Regions from separate parts of the Methylobacterium sp. XJLW genome, predicted to be linked through region 2. Evidence: predicted binding sites of a transcription regulator. Region 2 holds the regulator's gene; each other region holds the start of a gene.
The links. Region 2 encodes LexA, which represses DNA repair genes until DNA is damaged. Its sites were predicted from a motif close to TGTTCNNNNTGTGTTCNG; they were not measured.
Positions count from the first base shown of each region.

Region 1 (4,208 bases), 300 kb from region 2:
GCGTCTGGATCCGGGTGTTCCCGGACGTGCCGGTCTCGTCGAAGCCGACCGAGGTCCGCATGGGCTCCGGTAAGGGCGCCCCGGACTATTGGGCGGCCCGGGTCCATCCCGGCCGGATCATGTTCGAGGTCGACGGCGTTGCCGAGAACATCGCCAAGGAGGCGCTCCGCCTCGGCGCCGCGAAGCTTCCGATCCGCACGCGGGTCGTCCAGCGCATCGCCGACTGAACGGAGGATATCGTGAAGTCGACCCAGAGAGTGTCTGATCTCAAGGCCCTGTCGCCGGATCAGCTGAATGACGAGTTGATCAACCTCAAGAAGGAGCAGTTCAACCTGCGCTTCCAGGGGGCCACCGGCCAGCTCGAGAACGTCGCCCGCGTCCGTGAGGTCCGTCGCGACATCGCCCGTGTCCGGACGCTGCAGCGCGCGAAGACGCTGCAGGCGGCCAAGAGCTGATACGGGCCGCTAGGAGAACACCATGCCGAAGCGCATCCTGCAGGGCACCGTCGTTAGCGACAAGGGCGAGAAGACCATCGTGGTCAAGGTGGAGCGCCGCTTCACCCACCCGGTGATGAAGAAGACCGTCCGCCGCTCGAAGAACTACCACGCGCACGACGAGGCGAATGTCGCCAAGGTCGGGCAGACGGTGTTCATCGAGGAGTGCCGTCCCTTCTCGAAGACCAAGACCTGGAAGCTGGTCGAGGGCGACGCCGCCCAGGCCGAGGCCGGCGAGGCCGCCTGATCCTGGGATCCCGGCGGCTGCGGTCTCCGCATCCGCCTGATCCCGGCCCGCGACGCTGCGGGATGGCCCCCGAGACGGGTCCATTCCTGGGTCGCGGCATGACCGGTTCGACGAACGCCCGGACGCAATTCGACTCGTAAGAGCCGGATTCGTGCCGGGCTTCGTCGTTTCGTCATCCTGCGATCTGAATGCGTGTGCAGGCGCCGTTGTGAAGCGCGGACGTCTCTGTCGGGACCGCCGCTCGCCGCGGTGGCGTCGCATACGGGTTGGGGGCGTGCCTGTTTGGTGGTGCCCCAACTCTGCGTCGAGGGTCTCTGAGGCCGCGGCCGAGTCCGGACGTCCGCTTCTTTCGTATTCCGCTATCGATCGGTGCCTTGGGCCCAAAACAAAACCCCATGGCGATCCTGCGATCGCCATGGGGTTCGGTCTTAATGGATCGGGCGCCGGACTTGGTCCACCGCCCGGTCTTCGGATCAGGCTTCGCCCTCGTCGAGATCGTCGGCGGTCGGGGTCGCGTTCTCCAGGATCTTCTCGGCGACCAAGCCGGAATTCTGCCGGATGGAGCCCTCGATCTCGGCGGCGATCTTCGGGTTGTCGCGCAGGAAGCCCTTCGCGTTCTCACGGCCCTGGCCGAGGCGCTGGCTGTTATACGAGAACCACGCGCCTGACTTCTCGACGATGCCGGCCTTCACGCCGAGGTCGATCAGCTCGCCGACCTTCGACACGCCCTCGCCGAACATGATGTCGAACTCGACCTGCTTGAACGGCGGCGCGACCTTGTTCTTCACCACCTTGACGCGAACCTGGTTGCCGATCGCCTCGTCGCGATCCTTCAGGGTCGAGATGCGGCGGATGTCGAGGCGCACCGAGGCGTAGAACTTCAGGGCGTTGCCGCCCGTGGTGGTCTCGGGGCTGCCGTACATCACGCCGATCTTCATCCGGATCTGGTTGATGAAGATGACCATGCAGTTCGAGCGCGAGATCGAGCCGGTCAGCTTGCGCAGGGCCTGGCTCATCAGACGGGCCTGAAGGCCTGGCTGGCTCTCGCCCATCTCGCCCTCGATCTCGGCGCGCGGGGTCAGCGCGGCCACCGAGTCGACCACCAGCACGTCGATGGCGCCGGAGCGCACCAACGTGTCGGTGATCTCCAGGGCCTGCTCGCCGGTATCGGGCTGCGAGATCAGCAGGTCGTCGAGGTTGACGCCGAGCTTGCGGGCATAGACCGGATCGAGGGCGTGCTCGGCATCCACGAAGGCGCAGACGCCGCCCTTCTTCTGGGCCTCCGCGATGGTGTGGAGCGCCAGCGTCGTCTTGCCGGACGATTCGGGGCCGTAGATCTCGATCACCCGTCCGCGCGGGAGGCCGCCGACGCCGAGGGCGATGTCGAGGCCCAACGATCCGGTGGAGACGGTCTCGACCTCCTGAACCTTGTCGTTCTTGCCGAGCCGCATGATCGAGCCCTTGCCGAAGGCGCGCTCGATCTGAGCCAGGGCGGCGTCAATGGCCTTGGACTTGTCCTTGTCCACGGGGGGCATGTCGACCACTTTCAATGCGGGCTGGGCCATCTGGCGGGCTCCTTATGAAGGGGTTGGACGCAGTTCACAACGCGCGTCGCCACCGCCTTCATGTACCTGTTTTGTTCTTATTCGACAAGGGCGGTACCGTGGGTTGTGCATAGCCTGCCGGCGCCATCGATGCGGTTCAGGGCGAACCGCGGACTCCGGCGCGCCGATCAGTCGGGGCATGCCCGGGATCCGGTGCCGCACTCCGTTCAGGGTCTGAACACGGTGGGCGGCACCGGATGCCGGATTTCGCAGGGAAGGGCCGGGACGCTGCCATCGACGACGCCATCGACGCCGTTCAATCGGCCATCGTCTTCTTCACGGTCTCGACGAGCTGCTTCAGACTGAAGGGCTTCGGCAGGAAGTTGAAGGTCTCCCCCTCCGGCAGGTTCTTGCGGAAGGCGTCCTCGGCGTAGCCGGAGACGAAGATCACCTTCAGGTCGGGCTGATGCTTGCGCACCTCCCGCAGCAGGGTCGGGCCGTCCATCTCGGGCATGACGACGTCGGAGACGACGAGGTCGATCGGCTGGGTGCCCTCGCGGACGATCGCCAGGGCCTCGAGGCCGGAGGCCGCCTCCAGGACCGTGTAGCCGCGGGCCGAGAGGGCGCGACTGTTGACCGCCCGGACGGGATCCTCGTCCTCCACGAGCAGGATGGTGCCCTGCCCCGTATGATCCGCGGCGGGCTTGCGCGGCGCCGGCTTGTCGGCCGTGGCCGGAGCCGGTGCACTCCGCGGCGCGCCGGCATCGCCCGGCTCGGCAGCCGGCCGCGGCGACCCGGAGACCGGCGCGAGCGGCTCCGCGCGCGGGAGCGCCGGCACCGCAGCCGGGGCCGGAACCTCCTCTGGTTCGGCCACGGGCACATGCCGCGGCAGGTAGATGCGGAAGGCGGTCCCCTCCCCGATCGTCGACTGCACGTCGATGGTGCCGCCCGATTGCTTGACGATGCCGAACACCGTCGACAGGCCGAGTCCGGTGCCCTTGCCGATCTCCTTGGTGGTGAAGAACGGCTCGAAGATCTTCTCCATCAGCTCGGGGGGGATGCCCTGGCCGGTGTCGCGCACCTCGATCAGCACGTGGTCGCCGGCCGGCGCCCCGCCGCGTCCCTCCGCATCGGAGGCCGCCCCCGGATCCAAGACGTTCTCCGTCCGGATCATCAGCTTGCCGCCCTCCGGCATGGCGTCGCGGGCGTTGACCGCGAGATTGACGATCACCTGCTCGAACTGGTTGACGTCGGCCTTCACGGGCCAGACCTCGCGGCCGTGCTTCAGCTCCAGGGCGACCCGCTCGCCGAGCAGGCGCTTGAGCAGGAGAGTGAGTTCGGAGAGCGCCTCTCCGACATTCATCACCTCCGGACGCAGGGTCTGCCTCCGGGAGAACGCCAGGAGCTGGCGGACGAGGCCCGCCGCCCGGTTGGCGTTCTGCTTGATCTGCATGATGTCCTGGAAGGCCGGGTCGGTCGGCCGATGGCTCGCCAGCAGCAGGTCCGAGTACCCGATGATCGCCTGCAGCACGTTGTTGAAGTCGTGCGCGATGCCGCCCGCGAGCTGGCCGACCGCGTTCATCTTCTGGGCCTGGGCGACCTGCTGCTCCAGTTGCCGCTGCGCCGTCGTGTCGAGGGCGTACAGGATCACCCGCTCGGCCTCGTCGGTCTGCTGCCCCGGATCGCCGCCGTCGGCGGGGCTGAGCCAGACCCGGGCCGAGCGGCCGCCGGGCCCGGTCAGCTGGACCTCGATGGGTTCCGGATCGGTCCGACCGCTCGCCGCCCGGGCGAGCCCGGCTTCCAGGGCGGTCCGGTCGGCCACGGAATCGGCGACGTTCGGCTCGACCCGGGTCGCGCCGTCACCGTCGAAGGCGCCGTCATCGGCCTGGCGCGGCACCGTGCCGAACAGCCGGGTGAACGAGG
Region 1 covers NZ_CP016429.1:4,311,742-4,315,949, reverse strand. The annotation lists gene rplP (50S ribosomal protein L16) at 1-227, shown strand, start outside; gene rpmC (50S ribosomal protein L29) at 240-455, shown strand; gene rpsQ (30S ribosomal protein S17) at 478-741, shown strand; gene recA (recombinase RecA) at 1,215-2,276, opposite strand; gene cckA (cell cycle histidine kinase CckA) at 2,602-4,208, opposite strand, start outside.
Region 1: the regulator LexA is predicted to act here: its motif matches at 2,368-2,385, upstream of recA (recombinase RecA).

Region 2 (4,208 bases):
GAGATCGCCGACGGTCTCCAGCCCCTTCGCGCTGCCCTGCCCGGCCTTGCCGATCGTGGCGGCGGCGGCGACGAGGATCGCGCCCATCACGCATTGCGAGACCACCGCACCCACGAGTGTGTCGAGCCGCGAGCGCCGCGCGTGCTCCCAGCCCAGGCCCTTATCGACGATCGCCGACTGCTGGTAGAAGATCATCCACGGCATGATCACCGCGCCGATATTGGCCGCGATCAGCACCCGGAACTGGCCGTCGCCCAGCGGCATGTGCCCGAAGGAGGCGACGATCTCGGGCAGGTTCGGCCGCGCCGCGACGGCGAGCCCGACGAAGACCAGCTCGAACAGGCCGACCACGATCGCCACGACCTCGACGCGCCGGTAGCTCCCGGTGAAGACGAGCCCCAGGAGCAGGCAGGCCGGCAGGCCGAGGCTCACGAGCCGCGGCACCCCGAACAGGTCCCCGATGCCGGCGATGCCGGAGAATTCCGTGACGATGGCGCCGATGCCGGCGACCACGAGGCCGCCGTACGAGATCCAGGCCCAGGCCGGCCCGTAGCGCTCCCGGATCAGCGCGCCGTGGCCGCGTCCGGTGGCGGTCCCGAGTCGCACCGTCAGCTCCTGGACGACGTACAGGATTGGCACCAGCAGGATCTGGAGGAGCAGGAGCGAATAGCCCCAGCGCGCCCCGCTCTGGGCCGCCGTGATGAGGCTTCCGACATCCGTATCGGCCAGCATCACCACGAGTCCGGGGCCTGCGGCCTTGAGGTAAGCGGACAGGCGAGGCAGGGAAGCGCTGGGCACGGCTCGGGAACAGTCCCGCGCACGGCCGGTTCCGGCGGGCGCCTGCGGCGTTTTCCCGGGGCAGGCGGGAGGGACATGTGATGGCGGAGAGCACGGATCGGGGCTCCGGCTGGAGCCTGCAGGCGACCGCCGTGCCCGACGGGGTGCGCCTGGAACTCGCCCTGGCCGACCTCGGCGGCGCGCCGGTCACCGCCGCGATCGTTCTCGACCGGGCGGAAGCCCGGGCCTTCGCCCGCGCCCTGCTCGCCGCCGCCGGCGACGCGGCGGAACGGACCTTCCCGAAGCCGGGCGCCTGACGGCGCGCCGCCGGTCGGTCAGCGGGCGAGACCGGGATTGCGGCCCGGCAGGCGGGGGACCACGGTGCCGCGCTTCTCGATCGGCGTGTCGCAGGCGTAGGCGAACTCGGTCTTCAGCGGATCGAACACGGTCTCGCCGGTGATCCGGCAATCCTCGCGCACGGTCTCGTCGAGATAGGCCCGGGCGGCGGTGCGGAAGCGCTTCACCCGGGTGGCGTTCGGCTCCGGATCGATCCGGGCCTCGCTCAGGTTGCAGCCGGTATATTCGCGCAGGGCGTTCGAGACGATCAGCATCCGGCGCATCTGCCGGTTGTCGTAGACCTCGTAGGGCTCCTTGCAGCCGATCGTCACCACCTGGGGGGTGAGCGCCACGTAGTTCCGCGAGATGTAGGAGAACCCGGTGGTGCAGCCGGCGAGGCCGAGGGCGGCGAGGCCGAGGGGCAGCAGAGCTGCGGGTCGTCGCATCCTCGTCATCCCAAGAGGGTCCCAGCCCGCGGCCCGGATCCGCCGCCTTCCCGGCGGGGCGCCGCGGTGCATTGAAACGGCTCCGCTTGCGCCGTCAATGCGTTTCTCGACCTTGCTCCCGCGAGCGCGGAGCGACGCGCCAAGCGTAGCGGTGCCGCCCTTGCGGAACACTTGCGGAACGTTTAACCTGTTCGTGATTTGTTTCAGAGACCGTCACGGGGCGGTCTGCCAAGCCGCGAGTCCCCCTTCGATGCTCACGCGCAAGCAGCTGGACCTCCTGCGTTTCATCCAGAGCCGGATGCAGGAATGCGGCGTCCCGCCGTCCTTCGACGAGATGAAGGACGCCCTCGACCTCAAGTCGAAATCCGGCATCCACCGGCTGATCACGGCCCTGGAGGAGCGCGGCTTCCTCCGGCGCCTGCCGAATCGGGCGCGCGCCATCGAGGTGATCCGCATTCCCGAGAGCCTGAGCCAGACGGTCCCATCTTCGGCCCCATCTTCGGCCCCGGCCGAGCCGCGCCGTTTCACCCCGAGCGTGGTCGAGGGCGGCAAGTCCAAGCAGCCGCCGGCCCCGGCCAGCACGCGGATGATCGATGACGCCGGTCGTGCCATTTCGATCCCGGTGATGGGCCGGATCGCCGCCGGTACGCCGGTCTCGGCGATCCAGAACCAAAGCCATGCCATCACCCTGTCGCCGGATTTCGTGGCCGGCGGCGAGCACTACGCCCTGGAGGTGCGCGGCGACTCGATGGTCGAGGCCGGCATCCTCGACGGCGACCTCGTGGTGATCCGCAAGCAGGACACGGCCAATACCGGCGACATCATCGTGGCGCTGATCGACGACGAGGAGGCGACGCTCAAGCGTCTGCGCCGCCGCGGCTCCTCGATCGCCCTGGAGGCCGCCAACCCGGCCTACGAGACGCGCGTCCTCGGGCCCGACCGGGTCCGGATCCAGGGCCGCCTCGTCAGCCTCGTCCGCCGCTACTGAAGCGGCTCGGCCGGCGCGTCGCCGGGGGCGAAGTCCCCGCCCGACGCATCGGTTTCCGGAGGCGTTGTCGCCCCGTCGTCAGAGGCGCGGGCCTCCGCGGAGGGCGCGGTGACCAATTGTGGCGGTCCCGGCCCGTGTCCCGAGCGTGGTCGCCAGGGCACGGCGCGGCCATCGGCCCGGGCGTGATGGGCGACGAAGCTCTCGCCATCGGACCTGAGGGCGACGGCGCCCTGGGCGGCCAGGACGCGCCGGTCGATCACCAGGGGGCCGGTGCAGGTCGGTGGGGCCACGAGGCCCGTGATCAGCACCGCGGCGCGGGCGCAATCCTCCGGGAAGGCCCGCCGGTCCCGGACCAGGGCGACCGCCCGTCCGTCCGGCAGGCGCGCGGTGCATCCGAGCCGATCACAGCGGCCGCTGCCCGATCGGACGATCAGTGCCCCGGCTCCCCGTCCGTCGCCGTCCGCCTTCAGCCATTGTTCGAGGACGAAGCCGGACGGGCTGCCGAGGGCCGCGAGCCGTCCGTCCGGCCCCCGCACCGCGGCCCCCGCACCCTGCCGATCGACATAGAGGTCGTAGCGGTCGGGTCGGGCCGCGACGACGAGTCCGAGCAGGATCGGCGGCACGGCGAGCCAGCGCAGGCGGGAGGCCGGTAACGTCGCGAGCAGCAGGCCCGCGGTCAGCAGGAACAGCGCCGCGGTGCCGAAGGCCGGTACGACCACGATGGCCCGCTCGAACCCGGCGATCCAATGGGAGACGGCGAGCATGCCCCCCACCGCCTGACCCATCAGCCACCAGATCGGGCGGTCGAGGGCGAAGGGATAGGCGAGGATCCCGATCACCGCGGAGGGCATCACCACGAGGGAGACGAGCGGCAGGGTCAGGGCGTTGCCGACGAGGCCGAAGGGCTGGATCGTCTGGAAATGGTAGGTGGCGAAGGGCGCGGTCGCGACCTGCGCCACCAGGGTCGTGGCCAGGGTCCCGGTGACCGCCGAGAGGCCGCTGCCGACGAGCCGACCGAGCCGGCCCGCCCCGGGGCGCACGAACAGCCGCCCGTCGATCAGCCGTGCGCAGGCGATCAGCCCGGCCACGGCGCCGAAGGACATCTGGAAGCTCGGGCCGAGCAGGCCCTCCGGCTCCCGGGCCAGGGCGATCAGCGCCGCGAGGGCGAGGTTGCGCATCGACAGGGCGGGCCGGTCCACCAGGATCGCGCCCAGCATGATCAGGGTCATGATCAGCGAGCGTTCGGCGGCGATGTCCCAGCCCGAAAAGGCGCAGTAGGCGGTGACGCCGACCATGGCGAAGCCGGCCGCGATCTTCTTGATCGGCCAGAGGAGCGCGCAATGGGGGACCAGCGCGAGGAGCGCCCGCACCAGCCAGAACACCACGCCGGCGGCCAGCACCATGTGGAGGCCCGAGATCGACACCCTGTTGGGAAGGTTGGCCGGCGGGTAAGCGACCGCTCCGTCGACATCCGCTGGGCGCCACCGCTTCAGCCAACCGGCCTTCAGGTTGTCCGGCAGTGCTCCTGCCAGCGTGGACGTTACGCCTTGGACGGCAGAGCTAAGTGGGTGTCGGAGTTCCGCCGCGGCCGTCGCCAGTCAAGTCACCCCTTGCATGGCCGCGAGGATTGCGTACCACCTAGGATTATGCCGCTTGCTCTG
Region 2 covers NZ_CP016429.1:4,608,364-4,612,571, reverse strand. The annotation lists gene A3862_RS21350 (NRAMP family divalent metal transporter) at 1-798, opposite strand, end outside; gene A3862_RS21345 (hypothetical protein) at 879-1,094, shown strand; gene A3862_RS21340 (hypothetical protein) at 1,113-1,559, opposite strand; gene lexA (transcriptional repressor LexA) at 1,810-2,547, shown strand; partial or broken gene A3862_RS21330 (ComEC/Rec2 family competence protein) at 2,541-3,974, opposite strand.

Region 3 (4,208 bases), 1.8 Mb from region 2:
CCGGCGGCGCCCTCGCCGGTGACGGTCACCGCCTGGCTGATCGGCCGGGTGACCGAGACCAGCACCTGCGGCTGGATGGCCTTGCCGGCGAGTTCGTTCTCGATGAGCGCCTGGACGTCCTGGGTGCGGCGGCCGGCGACCTTGATGCGGCCGGCATAGGGCACCGAGATGGCGCCGTCGCGCCCGACGGGCTGCTCGGGATGAGGGCGGACTTGGAGCCCGCCGAGAAGCGGTCGGCCACCAGCGGCCCGGAGAACAGGCCGCCCGACCCGGCTTCCCAGATCGAGACCGAGACCATGTCGCCGACGCCGATCACCGGCTCCGAGGAGGGCGGTGGTCGCCGAAGGAGGCGAGCAGGCTGTCCAGCGGCCGGCCGCGCAGGGCCTCGACCACCGAGGGCGTGACGTCGATGATCTCGTAGCGGGCGATCAGGCCGCCGTCGGCGGTGGCCACCTCCGCCCCCGCCTGGATCGCGCTCGCCGTCGGACCCGCCGCAGGCAGGTACGTGCAGCCCGACATCGCCGTGACGGCGAGCAGGACAAGGGGAAGTTTGCGCATCCAGATGTTGCCCATCGGTATTGCCGAGCCCGTGCCTAGCCCATGGCGGCCCAGGTGTCCGTAGCGGGTGAGCCACACTCCGGCCGGCACGGCCAAGACTGCGAAGTCATCCTCGTTAAGCACAGCTTTTTCGGGGCATCGAGACGACGAATGCCGGGCGTTCGCCCGCGGTCGCAATATCGAGATACAAATCGGGACGTCATCAGCGGCCGCACATTGGCCGTTCCAGCCCAATGGCAGACAATCCCGCAACCGATCGGCTCAATTTCCCTGCGTGACTGCCGCGGTGATGTCGCCGTAGACGACGCTGACGCGGGACACGTAGTACCGGATGCTGCCGACGGCGACGAGGAAGATCATGCCGCCGAGCAGGGCGTATTCCATTGCCGTGGATCCGTGGACGTCGCGGGCGAACCGTACGGCCTCGGCACGAATCCGATCCGTCAAGCCGAACGCCGTCCGGACCCGTACCGCACGCCGTCCTGCTTCGCCGCCGCCCGGCTCATCCATGGTCGAACGTGCCTTCTCAGTCCCGCTGCCCGCGCGGCCTCACGCGCTGCATGGGGGATAACCTCTCGCCATTGCCGCCGGCTTAACGAGGTGTTCGAAACAGGCCACCTTGTCCATTCCAGCCGGGATACGCCGCCCGGACGTACACGGCGACGGGCGCGCCGGGGGAAACGCGCCCGGCTTGGCTCAGGCGTGGCCGGCCTTGTGGCGAAGGTCGTCGATCCGCTTCGAGGCTTCGGCCTTGTCGAGGTCAGGATCGAACGCCGCCGGCTCCTTGGCCTCTTCCGAGAGCGTCTTCAGATAGGAGGCCTGCGCGCCGGTCATCGGCTCGCCGCCAGTCGTCCACTGATCCGGATCCTTGATCTGGTTCGACACGTCCTTCGGGTCGGTCTTGGGGTTCTCCGTAGCGTCCTGATGCGATCCGGTACCCCGGCCGGCCTTCGGTGTTGCCTTCGCGGTTGTGCTAGTCATGCGATTCATGTTCCCTAAATGTTCGGCGTCTGCGGGTGAACGCGCCCGGCCGCGCCGCGGTTCCTGCGGGCGCCGCGGCCCGTTTGCATCCCCGGCGATCTTCCCTTCTGGAAACCCGCTCCTATTGATGTGAGGGGCAGCGCCCCGACGCGCCTCGGAGCCAGGGTGGTCCGGATGACGTCCCAATCGGAGCCGGCGCCGGATGCCGGAACGGCCGCCGCCGGTCAGGTGCTCGTTGTCATGGGCGTCTCGGGTTCCGGGAAGAGCACCGTGGCGGCGCTGATCGCCGAGACGCTTGGCTGGATCTTCGTGGACGGCGACAGCTTTCACACGCCGGAGCACGTGGCGAAGATGCATGCGGGCCTCGCCCTCGACGATGCGGATCGCGCGCCCTGGCTGGCCCGGATTGCGACTTGGATCCAGCAGCGCCTCGACGCTGGCGAGTCGGGCGTGGTGGCCTGTTCGGCCCTCCGCCGCGCGTACCGGGACGTTCTCACCCGCGGGAGCCAGCGGATTCGCCTCGTCTATCTGGACGGCGACCGGACCCTGATCGCGCAGCGCCTCGCCGAGCGGCAGGGCCATTTCATGCCGCCGCGTCTCTTGGACAGCCAGTTTGCGGCCCTGGAGATTCCGGGGGCCGATGAACACCCGATCACGGTCGGCATCCGCGAATCGCCCGAGGCCATTGCCGACCGGGTGGTCGCGGAACTCGCGGCCGAAATGCGCCGGGATACGGTTGGGAAGTGAGCGGATGATTGCAGGATCCGGCAAGGCTTCGGGCATCGCCCTGGTGATCTCGGACGTCGATGGAACCCTGGTGACCGGCGACAAGCGCCTGACCGAGGCGACGGTCACGGCCGTCCGGCGGCTGAGAGCGGCCGGCATCGGCTTCAGCATCGCCTCGGCCCGGCCGCCGATCGGGCTGCGGAATCTGGTCGCCGAACTCCAGCTCGACCTGCCGATGGGGGCGTTCAACGGCGCGAGCGTCGTGCGGCCGGACCTCTCGACCATCGAGGAACGGACCATCCCCGAGGCGGCGGCCCGGTCGGCCCTCGACCGGCTGTTGGCCGAGGGACTGGACGTCTGGGTCTTCGCCGAGGGGGCGTGGTGGCTGCGCGATCCGGAGGGCCCCTATGCCGACCTCGAACGCCGCACGATCGGCGCGGAGCCCCGCGTCGTCGCCGATCTCGGCCCACTCATGGGGAGCGCAGCCAAGATCGTCGGCGTCAGCCGCGACCACGCCCATCTGGCAGCCTGCGAAGCCCGGATCGGTTCGGCCCTGGCCGGTCAAGCCACCATCCACCGTTCGCAGAAATACTACCTCGACGTGACGCCACCCCATCTCGACAAGGGGCGATTCGTCACCTGGATGAGCGCGCATCTCGCCATCCCGCCGGAGCGGATCGCCACCTTCGGCGACGCCGGCAACGACCGTCCGATGTTCGCGCACAGCGGATTCTCCGTGGCGATGGGCAATGCCGAAGCGGCGGTGAAGGCGGCTGCGCGCGCGGTCACCGACAGCAACGACGCGGACGGCTTCGCCCATGCGGTCGAGCGCTTCCTCCTTCCCTGACCGCCCGGCCGCCGCCCCAGGCATCCCTTTGGATCGCCGCGCCGCCGCGTGACGCGTCGCTGTGGCCCGCGGATCACAAACGCTCCCGACACCCCGGCCGCCCACAGGCTGCCGAACCGGGGCCGCTTTCCGGCCTCATTTCCCCGTGACCTAGCTTGACCACAGAACAAGCAGCACCGGGTCTCGGAATGCATCGCCTCATCCTGGCCGCCGTCCTCGCGGTCGTGCCCGCAGCCGCCTTCGGGCAGAGCGCGCACGACAATATCGACGCGTTGATCGAGCAGCAGGCCAAGGCGAACGGCGTGCCGGCAAGCTTCGTTCACGCCGTCGTCAAGCGCGAGAGCAACTACAATCCGCGGGCCAAGGGCGGCAGCGCCCTCGGCCTGATGCAGATCAAGCACGCGACTGCCCGCAGCCTCGGCTACACCGGCGATGCGGCCGGCCTGTACGATCCCGAAACCAACCTTCGCTACGGCGTAGCCTATCTTGCCGGCGCCTATCGGACCGCCAAGGGCAATCTCGGCCAAGCGTATCAATACTATAACCGCGGCTACTACTACGCAGCCAAGCGCCAGGGCATTTCCACGGAAGTCGCGGCGGTGGTGGCGCCCGTCGCGGCCTCGGCCAGCGCCCTGGCGAGCCTGTTCAGCGGCGGTGCCGCCGAGACCCGGAACACCGCGGCGGCCTCAGCCCTGGCCTACGCGCCCACCGCGGCCGCAGTGGCGGAGGTCCCGACCGAGGCCGTCGAGGTGCCGCTGCCGCCGCGTCGACCGGCCGCCCTGGCCGGCACCACGATCGAGCTCGCCAGCCTGTCCCTAGATCCCGCCGCGGCTTCAGCCGCGAATTCTGCGGCGACTCCGGCCGCCGCGCAGGCGGCGGCGGTTCCGTCCGTGGAGGTGCCGCTGCCGCCGCGTCGACCCGCGGGTCTCGGGAGCGCCCTGGCGGCGACGGAGGCCGCGCCGGCGCAGATCGCGGAACTCCGGCTCTCGCCACAGGCCACGGCAGCATCCGCTCCGATGTCCCCGGCCGCCGCTTCGGCACCGGCCAACGAGGCGGCGGTCGAGGCGATCGAGGTGCCGCTGCCGCCGCGTCGCCC
Region 3 covers NZ_CP016429.1:2,759,866-2,764,073, reverse strand. The annotation lists partial or broken gene A3862_RS12840 (polysaccharide biosynthesis/export family protein) at 1-558, opposite strand, end outside; gene A3862_RS12835 (hypothetical protein) at 820-1,068, opposite strand; gene A3862_RS12830 (DUF3072 domain-containing protein) at 1,255-1,539, opposite strand; gene A3862_RS12825 (gluconokinase) at 1,714-2,286, shown strand; gene A3862_RS12820 (Cof-type HAD-IIB family hydrolase) at 2,291-3,112, shown strand; gene A3862_RS12815 (lytic transglycosylase domain-containing protein) at 3,301-4,208, shown strand, end outside.
Region 3: the regulator LexA is predicted to act here: its motif matches at 1,548-1,565, upstream of A3862_RS12830 (DUF3072 domain-containing protein).

Region 4 (4,208 bases), 3.0 Mb from region 2:
CTCGCCCTGCTGCCGCGACAGCGTGACGGTGAGGTCGGCCGGCCACGCGCCGGGGGCCAGGGTCGCGGCGCCGGCGAGCGTCAGGAACGGCGCCAGATCGGCCGTGTCGGCCCGGACTTCGCCGCCCGTGGGCACGAAGTCGGGACCGACCAGGATCGGGCGGCCGGTGGAGAGCCGGAGGCCCGCGACCGTGCCGTTCGCCGTCAGGGCGAGGGCCTGGCCGTCCGGCCGCTCGGCCGTCACGTGCAGTTCGGCGGGCTGCTGGAGGCCAACGATGTCGGTGCGGCCGAACCACGCCCCCGCCCGGGGCGCGGTGAGCGTGGCGGTGCCGCCCTCGATCCGCGTGCCGCGGCTCGCCAGGGTCAGGTCGAGGGTGCCGCCGCCGGCGCTGCCCCGCGCCTGAGTCCGCAAAGCCGCGGCCGCGCCGCCCGCCCGGTCGAGGGTGACGGCGAGGTCGAGGGGCGCGTCCCGCAGGACGGCGGGCAGCAGGCGGATCTCGCCCACCCAGACCCGCTCGAGCAGGCCGAGCAGCGGCGCCGCCGCCGGGGCCTTCAGCCGTCCGGAGACGCGGCCGGTCCCGTCCGCGCCGATCTGGCCGGACAGCCGGGCGCTGGCGCCGGCGAGATCGGTGACGTCGAGGCTGTCGACCGTGAGGCCGGCGCCGTCGGACTGGATCCGCGCCGCGATCGTCCCGGTGCCGGAGCCCGTGGCGCCGAACCGGACATCCTTCGCTTCCAGGGTCAGGGCGAGGTCGGTGTCGCGCAGGGTCCCGAGCGTCGTCCCAAGGGGCGGCAGGCCGGCGATGTCGAGGCCGCTGGCGCGGATCTGGGCCTCGAAGCGGCCGCGCTCGGTGCCCTCGGCGGCGGTGTAGCGGGCGTTGCCGGTGATCCGCGCCGGTCCGAGGCCGAGGCGCAGGTTGCGCAGGGACAGGCCGGTGGCGGCGGCCGACAGGTCGGCGGCGGCCTCGACCGTGCGCCCGTCGAGGAGCGCGACGAGGGGCCCCTCGGCGCCGAGGCGGCGCAGATAGCGGCCCAACGCCTCCGAATCGGGGGCGGTGAGCGCCACCGGGCCGGTGAAACGCAACGGGGCCGTCTCGACCTGCCCGCTCGCCGCGACGGTGGCGTCGGCCGGGCCCGTCACCGACAGGCGGCGCAGCAGCAGGCCGCCGGCCCGTTCCAAGGTGCCGGTGAGGGCGAGGTTCGACCAATCCTCGCCGCCGAGCACGGCGCTGCCCACCGTGAGGTCGAGATCGAGCATGGCCGGCAGGCTGCCGGCCGAGCGCGGCAGGCCGCGGCCGATCAGGTTCTGGCCCTCCGCCGAGGTCAGGAAGGCGTCGAGGTCGAGGCGGCGGGCCTCGAGGGTCAGGCCGCCGCGCCACTGGCGGAGATCGAGCCGGCCGGTGCCGCCGAACCGCAGGCTCCGGCCCCCGGGATCGATGGCGAGGTCGACGCCCTCGAACCGCACCTGCGTACCCCGGGCCTTGAAGGTGCCGGCCAGCGAGAAGGGCAGGTAGGCGCCCGCGGCCTGGGTCGGCGGCCCGACGACGAGGCGCGCCGAGCCCTCGGCCTCGACCAGGGAGCCGCCGGCTTCGCTCGGCGCGAGGCCAAAGCGTGCATCCGCCTCGAAGCGCGGAGCCGCGTCGCCGCCGCCGGAGATCTTGGCGGCGAGGCGCCCGTCGGGTCCCGGCGTGCCGCTCACCGCCCGGAACGGGATGCCGCCGCTCGTCCCCTCGACCCGCCAGGGGCCGACCAGGGCCGGCGCCTGCAGGTGCAGGTCCTGGACGTAGAGCTGGTCGGTCCGCCCGGTGGCGGGCACCTGCGTGGTGACCAGGAACTGCTGGATCTGCAGGTTCTCGATCGCGAGGTCGCGGTCGCGCAGGGCGCCACCGAAATCGGCCGGCAGCTTCAGGGCGTCAGGGCCGGCGACCGGGAGCTTGATCTCGGCCCGGCCGATCCGGGTCTCGGTGAAGCGGAACTCGCCCTTCAGGAGCGGCGCGAGGGCGATCTCGGCCTTGACGAACCGGGCGTCCAGGCTCGGCCGGTCCGGATCGGCGCCGAGATGCAGGCGGTCTACGCGCAGCCGCGGCGAGGGCAGCAGCCGGACCTCGATCCGGCCGTCGGTCCGGACCGGGACGCCGAGGGACCGGGCGAGCGCCCGGTCGACGAGCGCGCGATGGGCCTGCCAGTCGACGAAGGGCGGAACGGCGAGCGCCGCCACGAGAACCAGGATGACGGCGCACGCCAGCGCGGTCAGAAGATCACGCAATGGTCCTGTTCCGCACCATCTCTCCGCGAGGCCGCGCCATCACCGTGCCGCCGTGCCCCGCGTGCCCCCGCGAGTCAGTTGTCACGGCCATAGCACGATAAGCCCCCGGGAGCGCCAGCGGCGATGCCACGGTCCGGAGCGGCTCTCGGCGCGCGCGCGGCGGCCCGCGGCACCCCGGGCCAGGAGCTCCGGACCGGGCGCGGATCCCCTCTCCCGTGCGGGAGAGGGATAGGGATGCGACCTCTCCGGAAAGACCTGATCCCTCACCCCAACCCTCTCCCGCGCGGGAGAGGGGGCTTGTCGCGCTCCGCCGCCGCTGTCGGCCCTCGATCACACAGGTGCCGATCCGCGGCCACCGGGGAGACGGCGGCGCCCCGCAGCCGGCCGCGGGCCCCGAAGGGCGCGGATCGTCCCGGCGCGGCGCGAACGGCCTCGACGCCGTTCGCGATTTGGTCCAGGGATGCGGGATGCAGAACCGCCCGCAAGCGCAGCCCGCCGGGGACGGCGCGCCCGCCACGTCCATCACCGCCCGCGCCATGGGCGCCCTCCGCCGCGACGCCGCCGGCTATCTCGAGGGGCTTAATCCCGAGCAGCGCCGCGCCGTCGAGACCACGGAGGGCCCGATCCTCGTGCTGGCCGGCGCCGGCACCGGCAAGACCCGGGTGCTGACCACCCGCATCGCCCACCTGATCGCCACCGGGCGGGCGCGCCCCTTCGACATCCTGGCGGTGACCTTCACCAACAAGGCCGCCCGGGAGATGAAGCACCGGATCGGCACGCTGATCGGCCCCGCCGGCGAGGGCATGCCCTGGCTCGGCACCTTCCACGCCATCGGCACCAAGATCCTGCGCCGCCACGCCGAGCTGGTTGGGCTCAAATCCGACTTCACCATCCTGGGCACCGACGACCAGCTCCGGCTGATGAAGCAGGTGATCGCCGACCAGAACGTCGACGAGAAGCGCTGGCCGGCCCGGGCCCTGTCCCACGCCATCGACGGCTGGAAGAACCGCGGCCTCGGCCCCGAGCAGGTGCCCCCGGGCGAGGCTGCCTCGTTCGCCTTCGGAAAGGGCGGCGCGCTCTACACCGCCTACCAGGCCCGGCTCGCGACGCTAAACGCCGTCGATTTCGGCGATCTCCTGCTGCTCTGCCTTAAGCTCTGGCGGGAGAACCCCGACGTCCTGGCCAATTACCAGGACCGGTTCCGCTACATCCTGGTGGACGAGTACCAAGACACCAACGTCGCGCAGTACCTGTGGCTGCGCCTGCTGGCGCAACAGCGCAAGAACATCGCCTGCGTGGGCGACGACGACCAGTCGATCTACGGCTGGCGCGGCGCCGAGGTCGACAACATCCTGCGCTTCGAGCACGATTTCCCCGGCGCGGTGGTGGTGCGGCTGGAGCGCAACTACCGCTCCACCGGCCATATCCTCGCCGCCGCCTCGGGGCTGATCGCCAAGAACGAGAGCCGCCTCGGCAAGACCCTGCGCACCGACGACGAGCCGGGCGAGCGCGTCACCGTCACGGGCGCCTGGGATTCCGAGGAGGAGGCGCGGATGCTCGCCGAATCGATCGAATCCCTCCAGGTGAAGCAGCATCCCCTGTCGGAGATCGCCGTGCTGGTGCGGATTTCCGCGCAGATGCGCGAGATCGAGGATCGGTTCGTCCAGCTCGGCCTGCCCTATCGGGTCATCGGCGGCCCGCGCTTCTACGAGCGCGCCGAGATCCGCGACGCCCTGGCGTATCTGCGCGCCACCGTGAATGTCAGCGACGACCTCGCCTTCGAGCGGATCGTGAACACGCCCAAGCGCGGCCTGGGCGACGCCACCCTGCAGCAGCTCCACACCTACGGCCGTGCCAACCGGCTGCCCCTGCGGATCGCCGCCGAGCGCCTGTGCGAGACCGACGAGCTGAAGCCCCGCGTCCGCTCGACCCTGCGGGCGCTC
Region 4 covers NZ_CP016429.1:1,587,230-1,591,437, forward strand. The annotation lists gene A3862_RS07315 (AsmA-like C-terminal region-containing protein) at 1-2,265, opposite strand, end outside; gene A3862_RS07320 (ATP-dependent helicase) at 2,733-4,208, shown strand, end outside.
Region 4: the regulator LexA is predicted to act here: its motif matches at 2,705-2,722, upstream of A3862_RS07320 (ATP-dependent helicase).